Regions from separate parts of the Microbacterium sp. A84 genome, predicted to be linked through region 2. Evidence: predicted binding sites of a transcription regulator. Region 2 holds the regulator's gene; the other holds the start of a gene.
What was found. The regulator HrcA, encoded in region 2, represses chaperone genes, less so after heat shock. The targets are predictions, from matches to a motif close to TTNGCACTCGNNNNNNNCGAGTGCNAA.
Positions count from the first base shown of each region.

Region 1: a site for HrcA is predicted at 4,974-5,000, ahead of groES (co-chaperone GroES). Genes of this name have one in related genera too.

Region 1 covers NZ_JBPXMS010000001.1:1,313,324-1,328,252, forward strand. The annotation lists gene ACSU04_RS06435 (branched-chain amino acid ABC transporter permease) at 1-195, shown strand, start outside; gene ACSU04_RS06440 (ABC transporter ATP-binding protein) at 185-1,183, shown strand; gene ACSU04_RS06445 (ABC transporter ATP-binding protein) at 1,180-1,947, shown strand; gene ACSU04_RS06450 (ABC transporter substrate-binding protein) at 2,037-3,305, opposite strand; gene rarD (EamA family transporter RarD) at 3,487-4,404, opposite strand; gene groES (co-chaperone GroES) at 4,591-4,887, opposite strand; gene ACSU04_RS06465 (THUMP-like domain-containing protein) at 5,071-6,258, shown strand; gene ACSU04_RS06470 (hypothetical protein) at 6,269-7,330, opposite strand; gene ACSU04_RS06475 (hypothetical protein) at 7,344-8,012, opposite strand; gene ACSU04_RS06480 (hypothetical protein) at 8,016-8,474, opposite strand; gene tsaD (tRNA (adenosine(37)-N6)-threonylcarbamoyltransferase complex transferase subunit TsaD) at 8,471-9,556, opposite strand; gene rimI (ribosomal protein S18-alanine N-acetyltransferase) at 9,553-10,023, opposite strand; gene tsaB (tRNA (adenosine(37)-N6)-threonylcarbamoyltransferase complex dimerization subunit type 1 TsaB) at 10,020-10,664, opposite strand; gene tsaE (tRNA (adenosine(37)-N6)-threonylcarbamoyltransferase complex ATPase subunit type 1 TsaE) at 10,728-11,213, opposite strand; gene alr (alanine racemase) at 11,210-12,316, opposite strand; gene ACSU04_RS06510 (holo-ACP synthase) at 12,313-12,690, opposite strand; gene ACSU04_RS06515 (endonuclease domain-containing protein) at 12,910-13,743, shown strand; gene glmS (glutamine--fructose-6-phosphate transaminase (isomerizing)) at 13,885-14,929, opposite strand, start outside.
Region 2 covers NZ_JBPXMS010000001.1:122,320-137,248, forward strand. The annotation lists gene ACSU04_RS00630 (MFS transporter) at 1-455, shown strand, start outside; gene ACSU04_RS00635 (alpha/beta fold hydrolase) at 394-1,128, opposite strand; gene ACSU04_RS00640 (ABC transporter family substrate-binding protein) at 1,196-2,908, opposite strand; gene ACSU04_RS00645 (ABC transporter ATP-binding protein) at 3,040-4,968, opposite strand; gene ACSU04_RS00650 (ABC transporter permease) at 4,965-5,867, opposite strand; gene ACSU04_RS00655 (ABC transporter permease) at 5,870-6,853, opposite strand; gene lepA (translation elongation factor 4) at 7,092-8,942, shown strand; gene ACSU04_RS00665 (DUF1990 family protein) at 9,007-9,660, shown strand; gene hemW (radical SAM family heme chaperone HemW) at 9,660-10,877, shown strand; gene ACSU04_RS00675 (carboxylesterase/lipase family protein) at 11,000-12,415, opposite strand; gene hrcA (heat-inducible transcriptional repressor HrcA) at 12,533-13,567, shown strand; gene dnaJ (molecular chaperone DnaJ) at 13,608-14,726, shown strand; gene ACSU04_RS00690 (16S rRNA (uracil(1498)-N(3))-methyltransferase) at 14,766-14,929, shown strand, end outside.

The sequences.
Region 1 (14,929 bases), 1.2 Mb from region 2:
GTGATCTTCTGGGTTCTCATGGCGTTCCTGGAAGGCGTACTGCCGAGCCTGGCAGCGGAGGGAATCCTACCCATGACGGCAATCCAGGCGGCCACCCTCCGCTTCGTGATCGTCGGAGTCGCGCTCATGCTGCTGGTCATCTTCCGGCCGCAAGGGCTCCTCGGAAACAAGAGGGAGCTGACCTTTGTCAAATAACACTGCAGACAACACGTCCGCCGAAAGCACGGCGCCGAACACCGGGCGCATCAAGACAACAGGTCTTCACAAAGGTGAAATCGAGGTCGGTTGCGAGAAGGTCGACCCGATCCTCATCGCCGACAACGTGACGCGTCGCTTCGGCGGTCTCACCGCCGTGGATGTCGAGCACCTGGAGATTCCGCGCCACGCGATCACCGCACTGATCGGGCCGAACGGTGCCGGCAAGACGACACTGTTCAACCTGCTGTGTGGGTTCGACAAGCCGAACTCGGGCAAGTGGAGCTTTGACGGTCACCAGCTGTCGGGCATCCCGTCGTTCAAGGTGGCGCGAATGGGGCAGGTGCGCACGTTCCAGCTCACCAAGGCGCTTTCGCTGCTGACGGTGCTCGAGAACATGAAGCTCGGGGCACCGAACCAGAAGGGTGAGGGATTCCTTCCCAGCTTGATCCCCGCGATCTGGCGCAAGCAGGACACGGAGCTCGAGGCGAAGGCGATGGACCTTCTCACGCGGTTCAAGCTCGATGCCAAGGCGCAGGACTATGCGGCCAGCCTCTCCGGTGGCCAGCGCAAGCTCCTGGAGATGGCACGCGCGCTCATGCGAGACCCGAACCTGGTGATGCTCGACGAGCCGATGGCCGGCGTCAACCCGGCCCTGACTCAGTCGCTGTTGGATCACATCCTCGACCTCAAGGAACTCGGCATGACCGTGCTCTTCGTCGAGCACGATATGAACATGGTGCGTCACATCGCCGACTGGGTCGTGGTGATGGCCGAGGGCCGTGTCGTCGCGGAGGGACCTCCTGACCAGGTGATGCAGAACCAGGCCGTGATCGACGCCTACCTCGGCAGCCACCAGGACGTCGACCTCGGCGTCGTCACCGGGCGTTATTCCGGCGAGCTCGACGAGTCAGCTGCGGAGATGCTTGAGGAGATCCGCGAAGAGCACGAAGCCGCGATCCAGAGCTCAGAGGAGGACAAGGCATGAGCACTCCCGTAACCGTCGAGCCGCAGGGCACGGCACGCACGTCGGAGATCGTGGTCGAGGTCAAGGGCCTGACGGCCGGCTATCTGCCAGGCGTGGACATCCTCAACGACACCAACCTCATCGCGTCGAAGGGCGAGTTGATCGGCATCATCGGACCGAACGGCGCCGGCAAGTCGACGCTGCTGAAAGCGATCTTCGGGCAGGTGAAGGTGCGTGGTGGCGATATCCATGTCAATGGCGAGAGCATCCTCGGACTCAAGGCAAACGAGCTCGTGCAGCGTGGTGTCGGATTCGTCCCCCAGACGAATAACGTCTTCCCCTCGCTGACCATCGAGGAAAACCTGCAGATGGGCATCATCCAGCGCCCGAAGGCGTACCGTGAGCGGCTGGAGTTCGTCACCGGAATCTTCGCCGAGCTGGGCTCACGCCTGAAGCAGAGGGCAGGATCCCTGTCAGGCGGTGAGCGACAGATGGTCGCGATGTCGCGCGCGTTGATGATGGATCCGTCTGTGCTGCTGCTCGACGAGCCGTCTGCCGGTCTTTCGCCGGTCAGACAGGATGATGCGTTCATCCGTGTTTCGGACATCAACAAGGCAGGCGTCACGACGATCATGGTCGAGCAGAATGCACGACGCTGTCTGCAGATCTGCGACCGCGGGTACGTGCTCGATCAGGGCCACGACGCCTACACCGGCACTGGCCGCGAGCTACTGAACGACCCCAAGGTCATCGGCTTGTACCTGGGCACGTTGGGCGAGGACTAGGCGCGGGCGCGCCGCCCCCGCCACGCGCGGAACGCCACACAGGAAAGGGACCGGATGCCGAAGCATCCGGTCCCTTCCGTCACTGCGTATTAGTTGATGCGCGTGTGCAGGTTGTCTGCGCCGTACTGGAAGACGCCGATGGTTGCTTCCGTCGGGTCACCGTTGTCGTCGAAGGTGATCGCGCCGGAGTACCCGTCGTAGTCAGCCGTTCCACCATCGAGGATGATCGTGGCGCACGCCTCGAACGAGTCGCACTTCTCGCCGTCGCCTGAGCCGCCGGAAACCTCCTGCAGGAAGCCTGCAATTTCGGTGGCATCCGTCGAGTTCGCAGCGAGCGAAGCCAAGGCGAGCAGGACGACCGCGTCGTAAGACTCGGCCGCGTAGTTGAAGTCGACGAGCTCTAGGCCCGACTGCTCCTGCCACTGATCGATCAGACGCTGCTGGAAGTCGTCAGCGAGTACGGGGCCAGGCTGAGTTCCCTTGCTGCCCTCGATCGAAACAGGCATGTCGGCACCCCACTGCTGGGTGTTGCCGTCAACGAAGTAGAACTTGCTGCCGTCGAAACCACTCGAGATGAATGCCGGAACGATCGTCGAGGTCTCCTCGAAGCCGATCACGGCAACAGCGTCAGGGCTCTGCGCGAGGATCGTCGAGATCTGCGCGTCGAACGAGGTGTCGTTGGCGTTGTACGCCTCGGATGCCACGACCGTGCCGCCGCCAGCCTCGAAGTTCTCGGTCAGAGACGCCTCAAGACCCGAACCGTAGGCGTCGTTGAGGTAGATGATGCCGAGGTTCGCGTAGCCGTCGAGGCCGATCTCGGTGGCGAGCACCTCACCCTGGAGCAGGTCGCTCGGAGCGGTGCGCCAGTAGAGGCCTTCGTCGGGCCACTCGGTGAAGTCCGGCGACGTGTTCGCCGGCGAGAAGGTGATGACGCCAGCGCTGACTGCCTGGTCGAGGAACAGCTTCGTCACACCGGACGATGCCGCACCGATCAGCGCGGAGACACCCGAGTCCAGCAGACGCGGGACCGTGGTCTCGAACGCCTTGTTGTCGGGGTCACCCGAGTCGCCGTACTCGACCTCGACAGTGACACCGAGGTCTGCCGCATTGATTTCTGCGGTGGCGAGTCCGACACCGGCCTCCTCGGGCGGGCCGAGGTAGGCGAGCTGGCCAGTCTGCGGAAGGACGGTACCGATACTGAGCGTGAGAGCCTCACGGTCAGTGGGCGCCGCCGGCTCTTCCGACGGGTCTGCAGGGGTACCCCCGCCGCTGCATCCGGCCAGGACAATCGCGCTCGCGCTCACCAGGGCGATTCCGCCCAGGATCTTCCGCGCGCGCGTGTGTGTGAAGACGCTCATGCTGCTCCCTTGCTAGTTCATGATTCCCGAACGACTCGGGCGCCGTCCGTGACCTAAACGTATACGCGAACTCGTCATCCGTGTGTTGCGATGCGTTAACGGTGTGATACCGAATGTTTCGCGATCCTGACATCTCCCGGCGAGCGATCACGCGATCTCGCACCGGATGATCAGCGAGCGATCACGCGATCGGCGTAAGGCGGATGCGCCGGCCCCGACCGGCAGCAATCAGCAGATCGACGACGAAAACGAGCACCGCGATCCAGACGATGATGAACCCGATCCAGCGTTCGGCGGGCATCGGCTCGTGCAGAATCAGCACGCCGGTCAGGAACTGCATGATCGGCGTCATGAACTGGATCATCCCGATGACGGTGAGGTTGATGCGCCGTGCACCGGCGGCGAACAGCAGCAAAGGCACCGCAGTGGCGATACCCGCGAACAGCATGAGCGACGTGTGCCACGCACCCTCGGTACCGAAGGTGATGCCGGTGGTCTGCGCGACGATAATGAGCTGGACCACGGCGACGGGGAGGAGCCAGAAGGATTCGAGGGTGAGGCCGCTCACGGCATCCACCGCTGGCCCGATCTTCTTCTTGATCAGACCATAGATCCCGAAGGATGCTGTCAGCGAGAGCGCGATCCAGGGGAACGAAGCGTAGGCGACGATGATCACGACGACGGCGATCACGGCGATACCGATCGCGACCCACTGGAGCCTGCGAATGCGCTCGTGCAGCACGAACACGCCGAGCAGCACAGTGGCGATCGGATTGATGAAGTAACCCAGGGATGTCTCAACGACATTCCCGCTGAGTGTCCCAATGAGGAACACCTGCCAGTTGACGTAGATGAGCGCCCCTGCGAGAGCCGTCCAGCCGAGCAGTCGAGGCTGTCGGATGATCGCGATGATCCGGCGCCAACCGCGAGTGATGGTCAGCAGAAGGAGGCAGAAGACAAAAGAGAACAGCACTCGTGCGGCGACGATCTCCCACGGGCCCGACGGCACCAGCAGCAGGAAGTACAGCGGCAGCACGCCCCACAGCAGATATGCGCCACCTGCATAGGCAACGCCGGCAGGCTGCTGGGTTCTCTCCACCGCCTCACCCTATTAGCTCACCACCCCTTCGGTTGCGAGTGGGCGCTCGTGGCTCGTTTTTTGGCAGAAATTGAGCCACAAATGGCCACTCGCAACCGTGGGCGGGCGGGCGTGAGCGGGCGGGGGGGAAAACAAGAAGGGCCCGGATGCGTTGGCATCCGGGCCCTTCTTGGTTTTGTTGAACGCTTAGCGAACGACGACGGCGAGGACGTCGCGAGCCGAGAGCACGAGGTACTCATCGGCGCCGAACTTCACCTCGGTGCCGCCATACTTGCTGTACAGAACGCGGTCGCCGACGGCGACGTCGATCGGAACCCGGTTGCCGTTGTCGTCGATGCGGCCGGGGCCTACGGCCACAACCTCGCCCTCCTGGGGCTTCTCCTTGGCAGTGTCAGGGATGACCAGGCCACTCGCGGTGGTCTGCTCGGCCTCGACCTGCTGGATGACGATGCGGTCTTCGAGCGGCTTGATGGAAACCGACACGGTCTACCTCTTCTTTCTTGACGCTGACACGAAAGACTTGTTCGCACTCTCAACCCGAGAGTGCTAACTCGAGTGTATGCCGTCGGCTGGCACTCATGCAATGCGAGTGCCAGTTTTGGACATCTTGAGGCGGATCTTCGTCCCACGGACGACCCCTCGCCGACCGCCTCGTAGGCTGAACACGTGGAAATGTCTGAGCTCACTGCCCTGCTCACCTCCGAGGGGCTCCGGCTGCTCGACGAGGTCGGCACGATCGAATCGACGGCGGATGTCGCGCAAAGCGTCTCCCGCCTGCGCGCCGCAGGCCACTCCCCCGATCTCGTATCCGCTGTCGTCGGCCAGGCGCATCTGCGCGCGAAGGGCGCAGCCAAGTTCGGCGGCTTCGCCGAGCGGATGCTGTTCACGAGAGCCGGATTCGAACAGGCCACGCGTCTGGGAGTCGCCGCACGGCACGCCGGACGCATGCGCCGCGCAGGAATCTCACGCGTTGCTGACCTCGGGTGCGGCATCGGCGGCGACGCGCTTGCGTTCGCCGGCGCTGGCCTGAGCGTGCTCGCGGTGGATGCCGACGAGGTGACCGCAGCGATCGCCGCCTACAACCTCGCGCCGTTCGGCGATGACGCGACCGTGCAGCACGGCACCGCCGAGACCACCGACCTTGCCGGCATCGACGCGGTCTGGCTCGATCCTGCGCGCCGGACGGCAGGTCATAGCGAGACGCGGCGGGTCGCGGCATCCGATTATTCCCCCTCCCTCGACTGGGCCTTCGATCTCGCATCGCGCGTGCCGACCGGCATCAAGCTCGGCCCGGGGCATGATCGAGACGCGCTTCCTGCGGACGCCGAGGCGCAGTGGGTCAGCGCCGACGGCAGCGTCGTCGAACTCGTGCTCTGGTCAGGCATCCTGGCTCGCGAGGGCGTGCGGCGTGCAGCGCTCGTGATCCGCGGCGACGAGTCACACGAGCTCACCGGCGGGGCGGATGCCGAGGACGCCGACGTCCGCGAACTCGGCGCATTCCTGCACGAGCCCGATGGCGCCGTCATCCGCGCGCGCCTGATCGGCGACGTGGCGCGCAGCCTCAAGTCAGGGATGCTGGACGAGAAGATCGCCTACATCACCGGGGATGCGGCTCTGACGAGTCCGTTCGTGCAGTCGTTCCGGGTGCGCGAGGTGATGGCGGTGAATCCCAAGTCGATCAATGCTGTGCTGCGTGTGAACGACATCGGCACGCTGGAGATCAAGAAGCGCGGGATGGACATCGATCCCGCCGCGTTCCGGAAGAAGCTGAATCTCAAGGGTTCACAGTCGGCGACACTGATCCTCACGCGCACCGGCGACAAGAGGGTGGCGATCCTCGCCGACCGGGTGTGAGACGGGGCGCTCAGCCGTTCCTGTCGCCGGTCTTGTCGTCGATCTCGATCTGCTCGCCGTCTCCGACCTCGACTCGAGTGACTTCAGGAACCTTCACGATCGTGAGTTGCTGACCACGCGTCGCGCTCTGGTGGACGATGTACTGAGTCGGGACTCCACCCACCGTTGCCGCGAGGATGAGGTCGGTCGGTGGCGTCTCCGTGGTCGATGCGCAGTCCGACACGATGCCATCGTCAGATTCTGCGATCAGACACATCTCGCCGCCCCAGCTCGTCCAAACGGGCGTATCGCCGTCGTAGCCGAGAATACTGAGCAATGAGGGATCGAAGCCCGCCGCTTCGATGCGGCCGATGGCTTCGCGTTCTTCCTCACTGAACTGCGCTTCCCAGTTGTTGTCCTGTTGGTTCCAGATTTGAATAGTGGGAACGATCTCCCCGGTCACGGAGAGCAACAGGTATGCCGACAGCGTCTGCCCCGCCAACTCATCGCCTTCTGGCACAGTGATGGTGGCGTTGGCGGTTTCCGAGTTGCTGTCCTCCATCGCCGCGCATCCGCTTTGCGTCTGGGTCGACGTGGTGGCGATGACGCAGTGCTGCTCGCCCTCGCCTCGTTCTGCGCGCCAGATGACCACGCCGTGGTTCTCTGACACTGCGGCAACGGTTCCCTCGTCGTAGTCGCCGCTCGCTTCCAACTCGCCACGTTGCTCGGCGTGGGCTGCGGCGAGGGCGAACTCGGCGGTGTTCCAGCCCCAGAGCACCCATCCGACACCCAGCCCGATGAGCACGGCACCCACGGCGGCGAAGGCGAGCCATCGGCGCCTGCGGGGCGGGGCGGATGCTTCTTCTGGTGGAGCCTCGGATGCCTCGACCTCGGAGGCTGTCGAAGGCTCGCCGATCGAGACCGGCGCCGCGACCTCCAAAGGTTCCGCAACGGAAGGTGCCACGACGACCGGCCGCAGCTTCGATTCCAGCTCGTGCAGTCGCGCCGCGTCCTCGGCGGTCAGACCGCCCTCGCGTCCGTACGCGCGTTCATGAAGCGACCGCAGCTGCGCGGTCTCTGATTCGTTCAGCATCCGTTCGATCATGTCATTCGTCGGTGCTGCGATGCACGTCCAGGTGCACAGCCGGTTCGCGTTCGGCGGTGAGCAGCAGCGTGGCGTACGCCTCGTCGGTATAGCCATCGCCGTCGGTCTGGTGCACCACGGCGAGGCCGTCGGATGCCACCCGATCCTCATCGCTGCAGGCGCTGGTGGCATCGAGGCCGTCATCGACGATCAAGCACAGCGTTTCGCCAGCATCGGTTGTCGCGAGCCAGACGATGACACCGTCGTGTGCGAGCATCGCCCGCAGCGAGTTCGCGTCGTAGTTGCCGTCGGCGACGAGTTCCTCGCCGCGCAGCCGTTGCTCCTGGGTCAGTCCGATCGACGAGGTGTCCGCGCGTCCGAACAGCATCCAGCCGAAGCCGATCCCCAGAGCGAAGACGACAATAGCCGCGAGCGCGGCGAGCCACGTTCGGATGCGCGGAGACGGCGCCACCGGGAAGTCGCCGGAAACGTCACGCACCACTTCGAGCCCTGAGAGCGTCGACGAGTCATCGACAGGCCGCGCATCTGCTTCGCCGGCGGACACCTCCGCGTCGCGTCGCCGCTCCAGCTCTCGCAGCCTCGTGATCTGCTCCGTCGACAGGTCGTCGTCCTGTCGGTACGCCTGGGCCTGCAGCATCCGCAACTCTGCGGACTCATCGGCGGTCAGCATCCGCTATCCGAGCTTCTCGAACTGCATTGCGGCCCAGAGGAGCCACCCCAGACTGAAGATCGTGGCGGCAAGCCCGAGCACGAGCGCCCAACGCGCGATCGCACGGCTCTCGACCGGGCGACGCAACGACATGATCGCGGCTACCACGGCGACGATCGCGAGCGGGATGCCCCAGCCGACGAACCACGACGCGACCAGCGCGACGATCGCAGCGACAAGCGCCCACGGTGCGAGGCGAGTGTTGTCATCGCCGACGGCATCGTCATTCGGAGCCCACTGCACAGCAGGCATCCCCGCGGTGTCGGCCGGCCCGCTGGCGACGACCGGTTCGATGCCGACCGGACCGGTAGGAAGCTTCGTGTACCCCTCGCGCGGCGCTCCCGGCATTCGCGCAGTACCCGCCGGCCGCTCAACTTCGGCGCTCGGCTCCTCGAAAGTCGGACGATCGGTCGACTCGCTCATACGGCATCCTCGCGGACGGCATCCGCTCTTTCGGCGACCTGAATTTCGGTGACCGGCAACGTGGAATCCGCACCGAACGCGAGTGTGGAAGGGCGACGCCCGGAGGCGATGAGATCAGCGGCGAGCGCGGCGATCATCGCACCGTTATCGGTGCACAGCGACAGCGGCGGGATCCGCACGGTGACACCTGCTGCTTCGGCGCGCTCGACGGCCACATCGCGCAGTCGCTTGTTGGCGATCACACCGCCGCCAAGCAGCAGCCGAGGCACTCCGAGGTCGCTGCAGGCGGCGAGCGCCTTGGTGACGAGCACGTCGACGACAGCCTCGCGGAAGCTCGCTGCCACGTCGGCAACCGGCACCGGCCTGCCCTCTGCCTCGCAGCGCTCGACCCAGCGCGCGACGGCCGTCTTCAGCCCCGAGAACGAAAAGTCGTAACGGTGCTTCACCATGTCCGGCGCTTTGGAGAGTCCCCGCGGGAAGCGGATCGCTTTCGGGTCGCCGCCGACCGCGGCACGATCGATCTCGGGTCCTCCCGGATACGGCAGAGACAGCAACCGGGCGACCTTGTCAAAGGCTTCGCCGGCCGCGTCATCCATCGTCTCGCCGAGCAGCTCAACGTCGGTGGTGAGGTCGCGCACGTGCAGCAGTGAGGTGTGTCCGCCCGACACAAGCAGCGCGATCGTCGGATATTCGAGCGGGTCAGAATCCGGTGTGACGATGTCGGCGGCGATGTGTCCGACGAGGTGGTTCACCGCGTACAGCGGCTTACCGAGCGAGACAGCGAGGCCCTTGGCCGCACCGACCCCGACCATGAGGGCACCGGCGAGGCCTGGGCCGCTCGTGACGGCGATCGCGTCAAGGTCTTCGAGCCGCACCTGCGCTTCTGCGAGCGCGGCCTCGATCGACGGCTGCAGTGCTTCGAGGTGCGCGCGCGCGGCGACCTCGGGCACGACGCCGCCGTAGCGGGCGTGCTCGTCCATGCTGGAGGCGATCGTGTTCGACAGCAGCGTGCGCCCGCGGACAATTCCGATGCCGGTCTCGTCGCAGCTCGTCTCGATACCGAGGACCAGTGGTTCGCTCATGCTGTCGCCTTCTTCGTCCACGCCCGCAGGTCGAGCTTCATCACGATCGCATCCACGTTGTCAGGCTGGTAGTAATGCAACCGGCGGGCGATCTCATCGAACCCCTCCGAAAGGTAGAGCGACTCAGCACCGGGGTTGTCGGCGCGGACCTCCAGGAACACTTCGCGGGCTCCGCGAGCGGATGCTTCGGCGAGCAGCGCGCGCAAAAGCAAACGGCCACGGCCCTCTCCCCTGCGCGCCTCGAGCAGCGCGATGGTCTGGATGTCAGCATCCGCATTTCCGCGAATCGAACGGAGGCCGGCGTAACCGATGATGTCGCCGGCATCCTCATCTACGAGGTAGCGGCCGTGCTCAGTGACAAGTTCGGCTGCCATCGACTCCGTGCTCCACGCGTCGGTGGGGAAAGAGTCGTTCTCGATCGCCATGATCGCGTCGAGATCGGCGGGAGTCGCGATACGGACGCTCACGAGCCCACGCGTTTCGGGGCGCCCGGAACGGTGACGTCGGGCTGGCGAAGATAAAGCGGTTCGGCACCGGCCAGTTCGCGTCCGGCTTTCACTGCGCGGATGCCGACCCGGCCAAGCGCTGCGGCGTCGAGCGTGGCGACCTCAATGGCATGGATGCCGCTGAGTCGCTCCTCCGAGTCGGCCCGGGGCACGAGCACAGTGGGTGCGGTGAGGTTCGGGATGCCGTCGTCGTCGAGGCCGTCGAACACACTGATCGCGACCTCGCGGCGGCGGGCATCCGTGACGATCGCGAAGGGGGTGTCCGGGGATTCCGCCTCGATCACTGCAAGGGCGGCTGCGAAATGGCTGGGCACAGCGATGACCGGGATGCCGCGTCCGAGCGCGAATGCCCGTGCCGCGGCGATGCCGATGCGAAGGCCGGTGAAGGGGCCAGGGCCCATGCCTTCGACAACATGGGTAATGTCCTCGGTGGCAGCCGCTGCATCGTCTGCGGCAGCGTCTGTCAGCACCTGCTCCAGGAGCGTGCCGATGACTTCCGCGTGTCCGAGTGGGTCCGAGCTGGAAGCGCTCGCCCGCAGATGGCCATCCGGGTCGACAAGCGCGACGGCGGTGCCCAGGGAGGTATCGACGGCAAGGATCACCTCTCCAGGGTAGTCGGCCGTCTCGTCACGTGTCGCAGATCGCCGCTACTGCCCGCCGCACTCTCAGCGCCCGAGGCGCTCGATCGTCACGACTCGTGGCGCATCGGCATCCAGGTCCTCGTCCGCGACGCCGTCGTCGGCGACGCCCACGGGCCGCTCCAATTCAATGTCCCACCAGGAATCCGCAATCGACGACGCCATCTCACGACCCCACTCGACCACGACGACCGAACGCGCGAGGTCAACGTCGAGGTCGTCAAGCTCCGCGGCCGATCCGAGCCGGTACGCGTCGACGTGCACGAGCGGGGCGCGTCCGACGAGCGACGGGTGCGTGCGGGCGATGACGAAGGTCGGACTCTGCACGGGTCCGCGCACGCCGAGCCCTTCGGCGAGCCCGCGTGTGAAGGTCGTCTTGCCCGCGCCGAGGGGCCCGGTGAGAACCAGCAGGTCTCCGGCATCCAGCTGCTCGCCGATGACGAATCCGAGGCGCTCCATGTCGTCCGAGGTCGCAATCTCGCGGCGGCCGAGAAAGGCCGGATCGACGCTCACGCGCTCCTCCGCGGCACCCGGTTTCCGATGCGCGTGACAATGTCGTAGTTGATGGTGCCTGCAGCGTTGGCCCACTCGGTGGCAGACGGTGCGCCCAGCGTCGGGTCGCCGAACAGCACGGCCTCATCGCCCACCGCGACGTGGGCGTCGCCGACGTCGACGACGAACTGGTCCATTGCGATGCGACCGGCCACCGTGAAGCGGCGCCCGTTGATGACGACGGGGCCCCGTCCGGACGCCTGACGCGGGATGCCGTCGGCATAACCGAGCGGAATCAGAGCGAGAGTCGTGTCGTGGTTCGCGCGATGGTCGTATCCGTATGAGACGCCGGCACCGGCGGGCACGCGTCGCACGGCGGCAACCGCACCGCGCAGAGTCATGGCAGGTCGCAGCCCGAGTTCAGCCGAAGACCGGTCATCGAACGGAGAGAGTCCGTAAAGCCCGATGCCGATGCGCACGGCGTCGAGGCGCGTCTCGGGTAGGTCGATCGCGGCGGCAGTGGCGGCGATGTGCCGGATCTCAGGGCGGACGCCCGCAGACACGGCGGCCGCTGAGCCCTCTTCGAACCGTGCAAGTGCTGCACGGTCATCTGCGGGCGAGGCGTTGGACAGGTGGCTGAAGAGTCCGACGATACGGACGCGTCCGATGCGCTCCAGGCGGGCAGCCTCGGCGAAGATACGGCTCCAGTCGCCCGGTGCGATTCCGTTGCGCGACAGACCTGTGTCGAGCTTGAGGTGCACGCCGACGGGCTGGTTGACGCCAGCGGCTGCGCCTGCTGCTTCGAGCTGATCGAAGGAGGAGATGCCCACCTCGATGCGGTTGGCCGCGGCGAGCTCGAATCGCTGGCCTGGCTCGTGCAGCCACGCCATGATCGGAGCGTTGATGCCTTGGCGTCGCAGATCGATTGCTTCGGCGATCTCGGCGACGCCGAGCCTGGTCGCTCCCCCCGACAGTGCGGCTACCGCGGCGGGCGCAGCGCCGTGACCGTAGGCGTTGGCCTTCACGACCGCGATGACCTCGACGCCGGTGAGACGGCGCAGGTGCCGGGTGTTGTCGGAGATGGCATCCAGCTCGATGGTTGCCTCGCGGAACGGAACGGTCATGCTTCTCCCTCGGCGCCGCGCGGTGCTCCTTCGGCGACGACGAAGGCCGTGGCGAGGCCAGCGTCGTGCGACATGGTCAGGTGCAGGTGCGTGATGCCGCGCTGCTCCACGACCGCGGCGGTGGTGCCCGACAGCCTGAAATGTGGCTTGCCGGACTCTTCCGAGGCGATCTCGATCTCGGTCCAGTGCACGCCGTCGGATCCTCCGAGCGCCTTGATCAGGGCTTCTTTCGCGGCGTAACGTGCGGCAAGCGACGCCAGCTTGAGGGTGCGCTCTGACGGCGCGAAAAGTCGCTCCATAAGCCGCGGAGTTCGGGACACAGTGCGCTCGAACCGCGGGATGTCGACGAGGTCGATGCCGGTCCCGATGATCACGCTTCCAGCCTACTCGCGCCCCTCTCCCGTTCTCCCCGGGTACAGATGTCGGTTCGAAACACGGGCGTCGGCCAGAATCCGCAGATTCGGCTGACATCTGTACTTTCGACCGACAGGTGTACCCGGCCACTTGTTCTCCACAGTTCGCCTCCTGCCCGACTCATCCACATTCACCGCAATCGGCCCCGCACAACTCGCGCTCTCCGGCACACTCGGGGGATGTTTCCTCCCGCAGATCTTCTCGCCCGCCTCGACGGTGTCGCTCGCGGCACACTCCTGCAGGCTTACGGATGCACGCGCAATCAGCTCGCAGCGGACACCAACGCCGGAAAAATCCGCCGCGTCAGGCCCGGAGTCTTCGCGCTCCCGACGGCCGATACGAAGCTTGTGGCTGCGGCGGCACACGGTGGTGCGCTCAGTTGTGCGGCGGCGTTGCGCGCGCACGGTGTCTGGATGCTGCCAGATCCGGACGCGGGAATCCACGTGTGGCTGGGCGGAGCTGGGCGAAAGCATCCGCACGAGGGATGCTCGTGTGTGACGCACTACTCCCCCGGCCGGGCGGAGCTTGGCCTCGCACCGGTCGCAACGGCGCTCATCCATGTTTATCGTTGCCTCGACCAGGAGACATTCTTCGCCGCTTACGAATCGGCATGGAACAGCCGGCTCATCTCCGCTGTCGACCGTGCGCGCATCCGCCAAGAGCTTCCCGATTCGGCTGCTTGGCTGTTGGATTTGGCTCGTGCTGACGCGCAGAGCGGCTTGGAATCGATCCTGCGCCTTCGCCTGCATCTGCTCGGCATCCAGCTCGACTGCCAAGTGGAGATCGTCGGGGTCGGGCGGGTCGATTTCGTAGTCGGCGGACGGCTGATCCTAGAAGCAGACGGCAAGGAGAACCACGCAGGAGCCGACAAACGCCACAAAGACCTGATTCGGGATGCCGCGGCATCCGCTCTGGGATACGAAACCCTGCACTTTGACTACGCAATGATCGTGCACGACTGGCCTCGTGTCGTCGCCGCGATCCTGCCTGCGCTCGCCCGCTCCCGGGCCTAAGCCCGCCGGCACCGACTCCCCCGGTACAGATGTCGGCCCAAAACACAGATGTCAGCCAGAATCCGCAGATTCGGCTGACATCTGTACTTTCGACCGACAGGTGTACCCGGAGGCCACTGGGCCGGCCGAGCGGTCCAGTCCCTACTCGACCGTGACGGACTTCGCGAGGTTGCGCGGCTGGTCGACGTCGAGGCCCTTGGCCGTAGCCAGCGCCATGGCGAAGATCTGCAGCGGGACGACCGTGAGAAGCGGCTCGAACATCGCACCAGCGAGCGGGATGCGGATGACCTCATCGGCGAACGGCAGCACCGAAGCATCGCCCTCTTCGGCAATCACGATCACACGAGCCCCGCGGGCGCGGATCTCCTGGATGTTCGAGACCACCTTCGAATGGATCAGCGCCGAGTGACGCGGCGACGGCAGGATCACGAACACCGGCTGACCCGGCTCGATCAGCGCGATCGGACCGTGCTTGAGCTCACCGGCAGCAAAGCCCTCGGCGTGGATGTACGAGATCTCCTTGAGCTTGAGCGCACCCTCGAGCGCGATCGGGTAGCCGACGTGGCGGCCGAGGAACAGCACCGAGCGAGTGTCGGCCATCCAGCTCGCCAGCTGCGAGACGTGCTCTTGCTCCTCTGCCAGCACGCGTGCGATCTTCTCGGGCAGCGTGGTGAGCTCTTCGACATCGGTCGAGTCGGCGGGCAGCGTCGAGCGCACGCGCCCCATGTGCAGGCCGAGCAGCAGCAGTGCGGTGATCTGCGCAGAGAACGCCTTGGTGGATGCGACGGCAACCTCTGGCCCCGCGTGCGTGTAGACCACAGCATCCGACTCGCGAGGAATCGTCGCGCCCTGCGTGTTACAGATCGACAGAGTGCGCGCACCACGCTCGCGGGCGTACTTGACGGCCATCAGCGTGTCCATGGTCTCGCCGGACTGGCTGATCGAGATGACGAGGGTGTCGTCGCCGATCACCGGGTCCCGATAGCGGAACTCGTGCGCGAGTTCGACGTCGGTGGCGATGCGTGCCCACTGCTCGATCGCGTATTTTCCGACGAGGGCGGCATAGGATGCCGTGCCACACGCCGTGATGATCACACGGTTAATGCCGAGGAAGAGTTCGTCCAGACCCTCGAGCTCAGGGATGACGACCTGTCCGTCCTGCACGCGGCCACGGATCGTGTTCGCG
Region 2 (14,929 bases):
TCGTGATCTACACGATCTTCGTGGTTGCGGCATCCCTCATCGCAGGATCCCTCTCAGATCGCACCGGAAAGAGAAAGCCGATCGTCATCATCGCCGCGCTGATCCAGGCGCTCTCGGCCGTGATGATCCTCATCTCGCCGACCTTCATCGGCACGGCAATCGCGGCCGCGGTGATGGGTGTCGGCTACGGCGCGTACATGGCCGTGAGCCTGGCGCTTGCGACCGACCTGCTGCCGAAAGCCTCGCACCATGCGCGTGACCTCGGCATCGTGAACGTGTCTGCCAGTCTCGGACAGCTGCTGGGTCCGCTCCTGGGCGCGGGGCTGGTCGCACTGGTGGGCGGCTTCTGGCTGCTGTTCCTCGCCGCTGGCATCCTGTCGGTGCTCGGCGCGGTTATGACTTTGGGAGTGCGTCCTGCCGCAGCGTTGCCACAGCCACATCGAGCAGCGCATTGAACACTCGCGGACGCATCGCGGTGACCAGGTGCGAGGTGCGTGGCACGACGATCAGCTCCGAGTGCGGTGTGAGGCTCTGGAAGAGCTTCTCATGCGTGCGCAGCTGGTCGAACTGGCCGTTGATCCACCACAGCGGCATGCGCATCCGGTGCAGGCCAGCTAAGAGATCGAGCGTGCCGAGGCTCGCCAGCGCGACGTCTTGCGCGGCGAACGCGTAGCCGCCGGCGGCGAAATCACCTCTGGTGTCATCGGGCAGCGTTGCGGCCAGCACTTGGGAGGTGAGCCATTGTCCCTGGTCGGGGAGCGCGTTGAACGTGCGCGCGACGAAGCGATATGCGCTGAGCCCTGTGCCCCGAGGGAGACCGGTGCAGGAGGCTCCGATGAAACCGGCGATCGGCGGTGCGTCTTCGGCACTGGCATACGCGACCGAAAGCAGCCCGCCCATGGAATGGCCCACGAGCAGCACGGGGCCTCGAACGGCGGCATCCTGAACGGCCGCGTCGATCGTCGCGAGCGCGACGTCGAGCGTGAACGTCTCCTTCATGCGCGAACCGTGTCCGGGGAGATCCACCGCGGTGGCGGCGACACCGCGCTCGGCGAGATGTGCGAGCTGGGCGCGCCACATCGTGCGGGAGGTACGGATGCCATGCACGAGGACGACCTGGATGCTCATGTACTCCAGCATAGAAAAAGCGGGGCCGGTGGATGAACCACCGGCCCCGCTGAGTGTTGCGAGGTGCTTACTTCTCCCAGCCGACGTTCTCTACGGGCTGGACGCCGAAGCCATCCATGCCTACGTAAGGCTCGGGGGTGAGGTTCGCAAGACCCGTCTTGACGGCCGAGATGATCGGACCGTTGTAGAGCGGCATGAGGCCCCAGTCCTGGAAGATCTCTGCCTCGAGCTTCATGGCCGCAGCCGTCTGCTCGTCTGCGGTCGGAAGCGACTCGACCTCATCGTGGATGCGCTGGTCCATCTCAGCCGACTGAACGCCAGAGAGGTTCAAGCCCATGTCCATGCAGTACAGCTGGCAGAACCACGCAGCACCGAACGGGTCAGATGAGGTGAAGCGCAGCGACGAGACGTCCCAGTTCTTCGACACGTAGTCGTTCGAGAAGTCCGTCGACGGGCGAACGTCGACCTGCAGGTCGATGCCAACTTCCTTCTGCTGTGCCTGAAGCGCCTTTCCGAGCGCCTCGTTGGTGGGGCTGTCGCTCCAGATCGGGTACACGACCGTCAGCGTCTCGCCATCCTTCTCGCGGATGCCGTCGTCGTTCAGCTCCCAGCCTGCCTCTTCGAGAAGCGCGCTGGCGGCCTCAGGGTTGTACTCCCAGCCGGCCTCAGCAAGAGCGTTGCTGTAGCCAGGCTGGAACGGGAACAGCGTGAGCGAGCCTGCCGGCTCCTCTTCGTAGTCCAGACCGTTCCAAGCGATTTCCTTCTGCTGGTCGACGTTGATCGCCTTGAAGAACGCCTCGCGGACCCTGACATCCTCGAACTGCGGCTTGTCAGCGTCGACCTGGATCAGCGTGCTCGCGGTCTGCGTTGCGCGGTACAGCTCGATGCCTTCCATGTCCTTGACCTGCTCGAGGCGGTCATTGCTGGTGACCTCGACAGAGTCGATCTCATCGGCCTTGAAGGCGTTGATCGAGGCCGCGGCATCCATTGCCTGGAAGGAGACCTTGTCGAGAAGCGGCTCGTTGCCCCACCACAGCTCGTTCGGAACGTACGAGATGTACTGGGAGTTCGCGTCGAACTCGTCGATCTTGTACGGGCCGGCGCCCCACTCGGGGTGCGGGTCGCCGATCATTGCCTCGTTGAAGGTGGTCGGGTCAGCCAGCGCGGGGTGGATGATGCCGGTGAGGAAGGGCATCTCCGGCCATGCGAATTCACCGTCGAAGGTGACGATCGCGGTCTTCGTGGTGTCGCCCTGCTCAACCGAGGCGATCTGCTTGTAACCGTCGGTCGCGTTGGGAGTGAAGCCCTCGTCCGTGGAACGGTTGGCCTTCCACGTGGCGTCGATGGCAGTCCAGTCCATGTCGGTGCCGTCGTTCCAGTGCGCCTCATCCGTGAAGGTGAAGGTGATCTGGGTATTGCCGTCGACAGTGTCGAGCTCCCAGGCATCGAGGTACGCGTCGTTCTTGTACGGCGTGCCGTCGGCCTCCATCAGCATCATCTGGGGCATGTACCAGGATGCGACGCGCGTGGTGTTTGCAGAGGCATCGCCGTTGAATGCGTTCATCTGCTCGGGGATCTCGGTGAGCTGGAAGCGAACTTCGCCGCCCTGAGCGAGATTCTCGCGCTCCTGCGGGTTGTAGTCCGCGGACTTGGTCTCAACGGGCGCTGTTCCGTTGTCGCCGCCGTCACCGTTGTCGCCGGTGTCGGCTGCACAGCCCGAGAGGGCAAGTGCGAGGGCTCCGCTGAATGCGAGCGCCCCCATCAGCTTGTGCTGCTTCATGGTGCTCCTTTCGCCTTTCGGCGTGTCATAAGGCGAGAATAGTTCGCACACCGGCCAAATTGCAGTGATCACAGTGAATCATGGCTAACTGTTATCGGACGGTGACCGAGCGTTACCTACCGGTAACACGCTTAGCGTGAGACGGGCTCGGCCTGCATCGTTTCCGGGTTGAACACGAGGCGGTCGCGGGTGCGCTCAATGTCAGGATCTGGCACCGGGATCGCCGAGAGCAGCGCCTTCGTGTACGGGTGCTGAGGGTTCTCGAAAATGTCGTTGACCTCACCGTGCTCGACGAAGTCGCCGAGGTACATCACGGCAACACGGTCAGCGATGTGACGGATCACTGAGAGATCGTGCGCGACGAACAAATACGACAACCCGAGCTTCACCTTCAGCTCATCGAGCAGGTTGATGACACCGGCCTGAATCGAAACATCGAGCGCCGAGACCGGCTCATCGAGGACGATGATCTTCGGATTCGTCGACAGCGCGCGGGCGATGCCGATGCGCTGACGCTGCCCACCTGAGAAGGCGCCAGGGAAACGATCGATATGGGCGGGGTTCAGCCCAACCAGATCCATGAGTTCCTTGACGCGGGGGTGTACCTCTGCCTTGGGCGTGCCGATGGCACGCAGTGGCTCCGCGATGACGTCAGCAACAGTCATTCGCGGGTCGAGTGCCCCCATCGGATCCTGGAACACGATCTGAATGTCGCGACGTACCTGACGCTCGATGGAACGGCTGGTGATGTCATTGACACTCGTGCCATTGATGATGATGTCGCCATCATGCTGCTTGACGAGATCCATGATCTGCAGCAGCGTCGTCGTCTTGCCGGAACCCGACTCGCCGACGATGGCCATCGTCTCGCCTTCGCGCACGTCGAAGCTGACGGCCCTGACGGCGTGCACCTCACCGACCTTGCGCTTGAAGAACGCGCCCTTCAAGAGCGGGAACGTCTTGTTCATGTTGCGCACGTCGAGCGTGATGGCACGCTCCTCGCGCGGCATGCGGGTGAGGTCGCTCTCCGGGAGTTCCGGGATAGGGAACACCGGGAGGCCTCCGAGGAGACCGCCATCGTCGATTTCATTCGCACGAATGCAGGCGGCCTGATGCGGATTGCCGGTTCCCGTGTGCACCGGCACCAGATCAGGCTCGCGGGTGCGGCAAGCGTCTATGACGATCGGGCAGCGGTCCGCGAACGGGCATGCATCCGGCAGGTTGATCAGCAGGGGAGGGTTTCCCTTGATCGGAACCAGCGGCTCCTTCTCTGCCTTGTCGACGCGAGGAATCGCGGCCAGGAGCCCGATCGAGTACGGCATCCGGGTGTGGTGGAACAATTCGCCCACCGGAGCGTGTTCGATGGGGCGGCCCGCATACATCACCATGACGTCATCCGCCATGCGCGCAACCACGCCCATGTCGTGGGTGATCATGATCGTGGCGGCGCCGGTCTCATCTTGCGCCTTCTCGATCAGGTCGAGGATCTGCGCCTGGATCGTCACGTCAAGTGCCGTGGTCGGCTCGTCGGCGATGATGAGTTTCGGATTGTTCGCCATGGCGATCGCGATGACCACGCGCTGGCGCATACCGCCGGAGAACTCGTGGGGGAAGCCCTTCATGCGCTTCTCCGGCTCGGTGATGCCGACAAGTCGCAGAAGCTCGACCGAGCGATCCCAAGCATCCTTCTTCGACAGCCCGCGGTGCACCGTGAGTGCTTCGATCAGCTGATCGCCGACGGTGAACACCGGAGTAAGCGAGGTGAGTGGATCCTGGAAGATCATCGCCAGACCATTGCCGCGAATGACCGACATCTGCTTGTCGGACTTCCCGAGCAGTTCCTGGCCGTCATAGATGATCGAGCCGGAGACACGGGCGTTCTCATCGAGAAGGCCCATGATGGCGAGCGAGGTGACGGACTTGCCGGAACCGGACTCGCCCACGATGCCGAGAGTCTTGCCTGCTTCGAGGTCGAAGGAGACACCACGCACAGCGTCGACCCGGCCGGCCTCTGATGCGAAGCTGACCTTGAGGTCGCGTACCGAGATGATGGCGCTCATGCTTGTCCTCCTGCAGCCGAGGTGGGATCGAGGGCGTCGCGCAGACCGTCGGCGACGAGTGCCATCGAGACGGTGAGCAGCGTGAGTGCCGCTGCCGGGAAGTAGAACAGCCATGGGGCGCTGGTGATCGTGTTCGCGCCTGAGCCGATCAGGGAGCCGAGTGAGACATCGGGGATCTTCACACCGAAGCCGATGAAGGAGAGGCCGGTCTCGGCCATCACCGCGCCGACGATGCCGAGAGTGAAGTTGATCACGAGCAACGAGCCGATGTTCGGCAGCAGGTGGCGCATGACGATCCTCATGCCGGAGACGCCCATGTAGCGAGCCGCGTGCACGTACTCGCGTTCGCGCAACGACAGTGCGGTCGTCCAGACGACACGAGCGGGGAAGTACCAGCCGACCACGAAGATCAAGATCAACGCAATGACTCGCCAGTCACCGCCGGACTTGTTGGACAGCAGCGACAGGATGAGGAAACTGGGGATCACCATCATGAAATGGATGATGGTGAGGGTGATTTTCTCGGTCCAGCCGCCAAAGTAGGCCGCAGCCGTGCCGATGATCGCAGACAGCACCGTGGTGCCCACAGAAACACTCACCGCGATCATGAGCGAGCGCTGCAGGCCGATGGCGACCTGGGCGAAGGCATCGTTACCTGATGCGGTGGTTCCGAACCAGTGTTCTGCCGAGGGGGGACGGCTGAGGTTCAGGAAGTCGAGCTCGATGTGGTCGTACTTCGCGATGAGTGGCGCGATGATCGCGAACAGCACGAGCAACACAAAAATGACGATGCCGGCGACCGCTGGCTTGTTGCGCATGAACCGTCGCGAGTACAGCGTCCACTTCGACATCGGTTTGCTGGTGTCGAGTACGGAGGTCTCAGTTGCGGAGATTGTCATGATCAGTTCACCCTCACTCGCGGGTCAAGAACGACGACCACAATGTCGGAGAGGATCGCTCCGAGCGCGGTCAGCAGGCCGGCGAAGGCAGCGACTGCGACCACGCCGTTGATGTCGCTCTTCGTGATGGTCTCAATGAAGTACTTGCCCATACCGTTCCACGCGAAGATCGTTTCGGTCAGGATCGCGCCGGTGAATACCGCGGGGATGCTGAACGCCACCTGCGTCGCGACGGGGATGAGCGAGGTGCGCAGGGCGTGCTTGCGAATCGCCTGCGGCTTCGTGAGGCCCTTGGCTCGTGCCGTGCGCACGTAATCGGCGTTGATGTTGTCCAGCAGGAGCGAGCGCTGCAGGAAGTGCGTGCCGGCGTACCCGACGATCACCAGAGCGATCGTGGGCAGAGTTATGTGCTGCAGTTTGTCTATGAGAAGTGGGAAGAACCCCTCCACCCCCTTGCTGGCGGCGCCGGTCACAAAGAAAATGCGGATACCGACGAGGTTGTTCAGCCCGATAGCGAGAAGCACCAAGCCCAAAGCCGCGACGATGATGTTGATGTTCATCGTGATGATCGAGGTCGCCTGACCGATCCGGTCGGCGAGCTTGTACTGCCGTGAAGCCGTGTACACGCCGAGGGCGATGCCGAGGACGGTCATGATGATCGTCGCGCCAAGCACGAGTTCCGCGCTGACCCACATCCGGTAGGCGACCTGTTCGTTGACGGAGCCGCCGGTCGGGCTCACGCCCCAGTCCCATCGGAAGAGAATGCCGCTGAACCAGTTCCACCACCGCTCCCAGATCGGGACGGAATCGCTGAGATTGCGAGGCTCGAGCAGATTGGTGATCTGCTCTTCAGAGAGCGGTGGACGCCGACCGACGTAGTTATTCCGTGGATTGAGGAAGCCCCAAGCCAGGAAGAACGTGATGTTGGTCGCGATCACGATCATCAACAGCCAGCCGAGGGTACGGCGCAGAAGATACTTGATCAAGGTTTTGTCTTTCTCTATTACAGGCGCGCTCGGGATCGGCCGACGCAACGCTGAGTCGGGATGTATTCAAACATCTTCAACCCGATTGTGCGACCGATCTCCCTCAGAACGACTGATACGGAGTCGGGTTTTGTCTGGCACTCGGTCTCGCCGAGTTCGTACAGGGCAACCTCGCGAGACTATCACCGGTGCGCGCGAATCGATGATTAGGAGGTGCTCACCGTACAATCGACAGGACATGTCACCACGCGCTCTCACCCCGCTCGCGCCTGCCGCGACCCCGGCTTCGCAGATCCGCAATTTCTGCATCATTGCCCACATCGATCACGGCAAGTCGACCCTTGCCGACCGCATGCTCCAGATTACGGGCGTCGTCTCGGATCGGGATATGCGCGCACAGTATCTCGATCGGATGGACATCGAGCGTGAGCGCGGCATCACGATCAAGAGCCAAGCCGTGCGGATGCCGTGGGCAGACAGTGAGCAGACGTTCGCCCTGAACATGATCGATACCCCGGGGCACGTCGACTTCACCTATGAGGTCTCTCGGTCGCTGGCAGCCTGCGAGGGCGCCATCCTCCTTGTTGACGCGGCGCAGGGCATCGAGGCGCAGACTCTTGCGAACCTTTACCTCGCGCTGGAGAACGATCTCAAGATCATCCCGGTGTTGAACAAGATCGACCTTCCCGCGGCAGATCCGGAGAAGTTCGCGAAGGAACTGGCCAACCTGATCGGCGGACGGCCGGAGGATGTGCTGCGCGTCTCGGGCAAGACCGGTGTCGGCGTCGAGGAATTGCTCGACCGGATCGTGCAGGAGATTCCGGCGCCGCAGGGTGACCCGGATGCCCCGGCGCGCGCGATGATCTTCGACTCCGTCTACGACTCCTATCGTGGCGTCGTCACCTATGTGCGCATGATCGACGGCAGTCTGGAGCCGCGAGAGCGCATTCAGATGATGTCGACGCATGCGAACCATGAACTCCTCGAGATCGGCGTATCGAGTCCGGAACCAGTGCCTTCCCTGGGGCTCGGCGTCGGCGAAGTGGGCTACCTCATCACCGGGGTGAAGGATGTGCGCCTGTCCAAGGTGGGCGACACCGTGACCACTTCGCGGAAACCAGCATCCGAGGCTCTGGCCGGTTATACCGACCCGAAGCCGATGGTGTATTCGGGTCTCTACCCGATCGACGGCAGCGATTACGGCGATCTTCGTGAAGCACTGGACAAGTTGAAGCTGTCTGATGCGTCGCTGGCGTATGAGCCGGAGACGTCGGTGGCGCTCGGCTTCGGTTTCCGCTGCGGATTCCTGGGGCTGCTGCACCTGGAGATCATCACGGAGCGACTGACGCGGGAGTTCGATCTCGACCTGATCACGACTGCACCCAGTGTGATCTACGAGGTCACCACGGACACCGGCGAAAAGGTCATTGTCACGAACCCGAGTGAGTACCCAGACGGGCGGGTCGCTCTGGTGACGGAGCCGATGGTAAAGGCCGCGATCCTGCTGCCGAAGGACTACGTCGGCACCGTCATGGAACTGTGCCAGTCTCGTCGCGGCACGCTGCTGGGTATGGAGTACTTCTCCGAAGATCGTGTCGAGTTGCGCTACAACATGCCGCTCGGTGAGATCGTGTTCGACTTCTTCGATCACCTGAAGTCAAAGACCCAGGGCTACGCGAGTCTCGACTATGAGCCCTCCGGCCAGCAGGAAGCCGACCTCGTGAAGGTGGACGTGCTGCTGCAGGGTGAGGCAGTCGATGCGTTCAGCGCGATCGTGCATCGTGACAAGGCATACGCCTACGGCACGCTCATGACGGAGCGACTGCGCAAGCTCATCCCTCGCCAGAACTTCGAAGTCCCGATCCAGGCAGCCATCGGTGCACGCATTATCGCCCGCGAGACGATCCGGGCTCTGCGCAAGGACGTGCTCGCCAAGTGCTACGGCGGTGACATCAGCCGTAAGCGCAAACTGCTGGAGAAGCAGAAGGAGGGCAAGAAGCGCATGAAGATGGTTGGACGTGTCGAGGTCCCCCAGGAGGCGTTCATCGCAGCGCTCTCCGGCGACGTCGAAGGTAAAGAGAAGAAGTAGCGATGTAACCTCCCGCGGCGCGTGGGGGGTGATCGCTCAGGTAACTCGAAGTAGTCTGGAACTCATGCGGCGCGGGACTTTCCGAGACGACACGGTTGACTATGCAGCCGTCGGGGCTACTCATGCCCCCGACTTGATGCAGTATCCACCGGAGCGCAGCCTCCCGGCGGAAGATGCGTGGCGGCTGGGTAGCGGTGAAGAGCGCTTCCGCACCGCGGGAGACGCGCTTTTGTCGTGGACGGCCCAGCGGGCAGCAGGGCTGAACCTCGAGGATGTGCGCCCGGCCGCAGGACCGGCTTATGCGGGCGTCAGCTTCGACGCAGAGGGAAACCCCGTCGCGCCGAGTAAACGCGAGGTCGAGCAGCGTTTCGACGCGGAGGGTACTCCGTTCGTGGGCGCCGGTATGACGCTGCAGCTGCGCGGACGCGTTTCAGGAATGCGCGCGGACGCAGAGCTTCGCGTGATCTCTGTCACGGAGGACTCTCGTCGGATCGGCTTCGTCCTGGGCACGGTGGGCGGTTCTGTCGTCAGCGGTGAGGAACTGTTCGAGATCGAGTGGCGTGAAGACAACGATGAGGTCTGGTTCACTGTGCGCGCGTTCGATGCGCCCAACTCGCTGCTCTACCGATTCGTACCCGGGCTTGTGAAGCGTCGCCGCAAGGAACTCTTCGCTCGTTACCTGCGCGCCATTTCGCCGCTGTACGCGACGCCACTCTGATGGCGGGTCCGCTTCCGCTGGGTGATCCGGCGCCGTCAGATGGCCGGCTCCCCGCGGATCTGCCAGTCGATCGCAGCGTGCCGTTCTCGGCCTATCTGCACGTGCCGTTCTGCCGGGTGCGCTGCGGCTATTGCGACTTCAACACGTACACCTCCGGTGAACTGCGCGGGGCACGGCAAGACGAGTACGCCGATACGCTTGGGATCGAAATCGCGTTGGCGCGACGTGTGCTGGCGGATGCTGGCGCGCTGCGACCGATGGACACCGTGTTCTTCGGCGGAGGCACGCCGACGTTGCTTCCGGCGGGGGATCTGGCACGGATGCTGGATGCTGCTGTGGACGCGTTCGGCCTGAGCGACGGCGCCGAGATCACGGTTGAAGCGAACCCCGACACGGTCACACCTGACGTCGTGCGCACCCTGGTGGATGCCGGTGTCACGCGACTCTCGGTGGGCATGCAGTCCGCCGTGCCGCACGTGCTCGCAGCACTCGACCGCACGCATCAGCCGGAAAATGTGCGCACTGCAGTTGAAGCGGCGAAGGACGCGGGTCTCGCGGTCAGCGTCGATTTGATCTACGGCGCGCCGGGGGAGGCTCTTGGAGATTGGGAAGCTTCTCTGGATGCTGCGCTCGAGTTGGAGCCCGATCACATTTCCGCCTACGCGCTGATCATCGAGGACGGGACGAAGCTCGCCCGCCAGATTCGGCGCGGCGAAGTGCCGACGCCCGATGACGACCTGCAGGCCGACATGTATGAGCTCGCCGATTCTCGTCTCGCCGCGGCGGGTTTCGAGTGGTACGAGCTGAGCAACTGGGCGCGCAGCAGCGAGCAGCGCTCCCGTCACAACCTGGCGTACTGGCGGGGGAGCGACTGGTGGGGCTTCGGCCCCGGCGCGCACAGCCATGTCGCGGGGCTTCGCTGGTGGAATGTGAAGCATCCGGCGGCATACGCGCAGCGCCTGGCAGCATCCGAATCTCCTGCAGCGGGAACGGAGCGGCCCGATGCTCAGGCGCACCTGCTCGAGCGGGTGCTGTTGGAAAGCCGACTGGCAGAGGGAATCGCGGTCACGGCCATTCCTGCGCAGAATCGCACGAAAGTAGCAGGGCTGATCGCTGACGGCATGGTGGATCCAGCGGCAGCGCTCAAGGGACGGATTCGTCTCACCTTGAAGGGTCGGCTTCTTGCCGATGCCGTGGTGCGCGAGCTGACCGACTAGCTCGGACTGATCACGCATCTGGCCGGCAGCGATCATCCACGCTAGCGACTCTCTCGGAGACTTACGAGAGTCGAGTTCGCTCTTCCGCGTGCGATCCGCACCTTCTAAGTGGCCCCTGTATATCAGGGCAACAGATCCAGCCCTGTGGTGCGGCGCTGGGGAAGCGTCGCGGTGACCGTGTCGAACACACGCGTGGCGCGCTCGGCGTCGAACGCTGGCCACCCAGGATCACCCGTCGTGATGAACTTCACCCACGCCTCATGCATGTTCGTGGCCAGTCCCCGAGGCGCGTCGCGTCCGGCCATCCGGTTCGAATCCTCGTCGTCGAGATGGTCGAAGACGAATGCGAGCTCCAGCGCATGCGCGGCACGAAGGTCACGGACCGGGCTCTGCCACGCGAACTCGTATACGTAGGTGGAGGCCGTGCGTGCGGTTGCGATGCGCGTCGCAGGGGCGCGCAGCATCATGTCTGTGGCGAGCTGGCCGAAGATCTCGCCGGCGGAGGCGTTTGGCCAGTCCTTTCGATACGCGCGTTCGGCGCGCGCCGAGATGCGCATAGCCAGTCGCGCCAGGAGGAGCTTTGCGCGCGTGACGCCAGTCAGTGCCTCCGGGGTGAACCACAATCGATACTCATCCGTGTTCGTTCCGATGAGGATCGGTGTGTTGACTTCTGGCAGAACCTCGTGAGGTGAGCGCGGCAAGCTCTCGGGGTCGAGGACGAGTTGGAATCCAGGAGCCCCGCCCAGCGGCGATGCTCCGGCGGCCTGCTCACGACGGGCGTCGAGCAACTGCTCTGGAGTGAGCGCGGCGAAGGCTACACGATCGGCGCTGACAGACATCCGCTTGGCCATTTGAACGCTCACTCGACCTGCTTTGGCCGCAGTCTGCGCCTCAAGCGGCCCGGACTGGATGATCGCTCGGCGGATGCGTGCACGCGAGTCGTCGACGGCGAGCAGTGCGGCAACGAGACTGCCACCGGCGGACTCGCCCATCACGGTGATCTGTGCTGGATCGCCACCGAAAACCGCAATCTCGCGGTGCACCCATTCGAGCGCCGCGGCAGCGTCGCGAAGGCCGAGATTGCGGGGGACACCGTCCAGTACAGAGAATCCCTCGGAGCCGAGGCGATAGTTGATCGAGACGAAGATGATGCCGTTCCGAGCGAATGTCGTTCCGTCGTAGGCACCCAGCGCCGAGGTGCCGCGTTCGAAGGCTCCGCCGTGGATCCACAGCACGACCGGAGCATCCTTGGCGTCTTCCGGCGCCCAGACGTTCGCCGTGAGGATGTCGTCGCCGTCGATCTTCACCGTTCCGAGCAGCTCGCCGATCGCTCCGGGATAAGGGCGCTGCGGGGCCGTCGGCCCGAAACTCGTCGCATCCCGAATGCCGTCCCAGTGTGCTGGCGGTTGTGGAGTGCGGAAGCGATTTTCGCCGAATGGTGCGGCCGCATAGGGGATGCCTAGGAAGCGACGAATCCCGTCTTCGTATGTGCCGCGAACAGCGCCATTGCTGAGCGTGCGCGTCAGGGAATCCGTCATGGCGTCATCCTAAACGGTGCGGTGGCGGCACCGGGGAGCGGTGAACTCCGCCGTTGCGATCGGGAGAAGGTAGAATTGGCACTCTGAGTATGTGAGTGCCAGACGGGAGGGCGAAAGTTGGTCACTGAACGTGGACTTGAAGTCCTCCGAGCGATCGTGCAGGACTACGTCGAGACCCACGAGCCCGTCGGCAGCAGATCAATCGTTGATCGGCATTCCTTCGGAGTCTCCGCCGCGACGATTCGCAACGACATGGCGCAGCTCGAAGACGAAGAGCTCATCGTCGCACCGCACACATCGTCAGGGCGCGTGCCGACGGATAAGGGCTACCGGGTCTTCGTGGACCATCTCTCGCAGTTGCGGCCGCTTTCTGGCGCCCAGCGCACGGCGATCGAGTCGTTTCTTGCGGATCCTGCCGATCTTGACGATCTGATGGCGCGCACCGTGCGCGTGCTGACGCAAGTCACCGGGCAGGTCGCGCTCGCGCAGTATCCGTCTTTCGCTCGCGCGCACCTCACCCACATCGAGCTGGTATCGCTCGCACCGAACAGGTTACTGGTGGTGCTGGTGACGGATGCCGGCGGTGTGTCGCAACGTATCGCGGGGCTGCCGATCGATCTCGATGATTCTGATGTCGCTGTGCTTCGCGCCCGCCTGTCTGCGCTGTTGACCAGCCAATCAGTGCGCGAGGCCGCCGATCGAGTGCAGTCGATGGCCAGCACACCCGATGCGAGCCGCACTGATATCGTGCTTCGTGTGCTGGCGGGCATCATCGGCGAAGAGCTGGCAGAGTTCCGACAGGAACGGCTGGTGATGGCGGGCGCGGCGACTCTGGCGAGGCGCGAGCAAGACTTTCGTGGCAGCATCCATCCGCTGCTCGAGGCGATCGAGGAGCAGGTGACGCTGCTGCGGCTCATGAGCGAGATGGTGACCGACGAGCACGGTCTGGCAGCGAGTATCGGGGCAGAGAACGAACCGTTCGGGCTGCCCGAAGCGTCGATCGTCGCGAGCAACTATCTCACTCCGGGGGGCACTGCGCGCGTCGGCGTCATGGGTCCCACACGTATGGACTATCCGAGCAATCTTGCTGCGGCGCGGGCTGTCGCCCGTTACCTGTCGCGGATGCTCGATGAAGACGAAGCGAGCCGCTGAAGCGGATTGCACGCGTGCACGCACACGCAGAAAGGTGATTGTGGCGGACCATTATGAGGTTCTCGGAGTGTCACGTGACGCGACGACGGACGAGATCAAGAAGGCGTATCGGAAGCTTGCTCGGCAGCTGCACCCGGATGTGAACCCGGGTGATGACGCCGCTGAGAAGTTCAAGCTCGTTACACACGCCTACGACGTGCTCAGTGGCGACGACTCACGCCGACGCTATGACATGGGCGGTGGTGACGGTGCCAACAACGGAGGCGGAGACTTTGGTGGTTTCGGGGGCTTCGGCGACATCTTCGAAACGTTCTTCGGCGCGCAGGGCGGTGGCCGAGGCGGTCGCCCGAGGTCGCGCAGGGAGCGCGGTCAGGATGCGCTGGTGCGCGTCACCCTCGATCTCGGTGATGTTGTTTTCGGCGCACACCGCGACATCGAGGTCGATACGGCCGTGCTGTGCGAAACCTGCAATGGTTCGTGCACGCAACCGGGTACGTCACCCGTGACCTGCGACATCTGCGGTGGCTCAGGGCACGTGCAACGTCAGGTGCGTAGCCTGCTCGGCAACGTCGTGACTTCGCAGCCGTGCGGCAGCTGCGAAGGCTACGGCACGGTCATTCCGCACCCGTGCGGCACGTGCGCCGGCCAGGGACGCGTGCGCTCACGCCGCACAGTCTCGTTGGATATTCCTGCGGGCGTTGAGACCGGACTGCGTCTGCAGCTGCCGGGCTCCGGAGAGGTCGGCAAGGCCGGCGGGCCCAAGGGCGACCTGTACGTCGAAGTGACAGTTTCCCCTCATGTCGCGTTTAGCCGTGACGGCGATGATCTGCTTGCAACCCTCGAAGTCTCGATGTCCGATGCAATTCTCGGTACCGAGACATCGATCGACGGACTGGACGGCCAGGTGGATCTGGAAATCCGCTCGGGTGTGCAGTCCGGCGATGTGCTCACGATCAAGGGCCGGGGGATCACTCCATTGCGCGGCAACCAGCGTGGTGATCTGCGAGTCGGCGTGCAAGTGGTGACGCCGACGAAGCTCGATTCTGCGCAGCGCGCGCTGATCGAGGACTTCGCCAAGAAGCAGAAGGCTCCCGGGCCCCAGCTCGCGCAGTTCCAGCAGGGGCTATTCTCGAAGCTGCGCGACAGGTTCCGTCACTGAAAGTAAGTTACTGCTCAGCGTCATCGAATCGGAGGCCCCGTGGCTCTGCACTTCCTCGTCGAGAGTTCCTCGGCTACCGCAGTCGGCGACGTCGTCTCGCTGACCGGTGCCGAGGCGAAGCACGCAGCGGTCGTACGCCGATTGCGCGTGGGAGAGTCCGTCACGATCGGTGACGGCTCGGGCGTGTGGCTCGAGGGCACGGT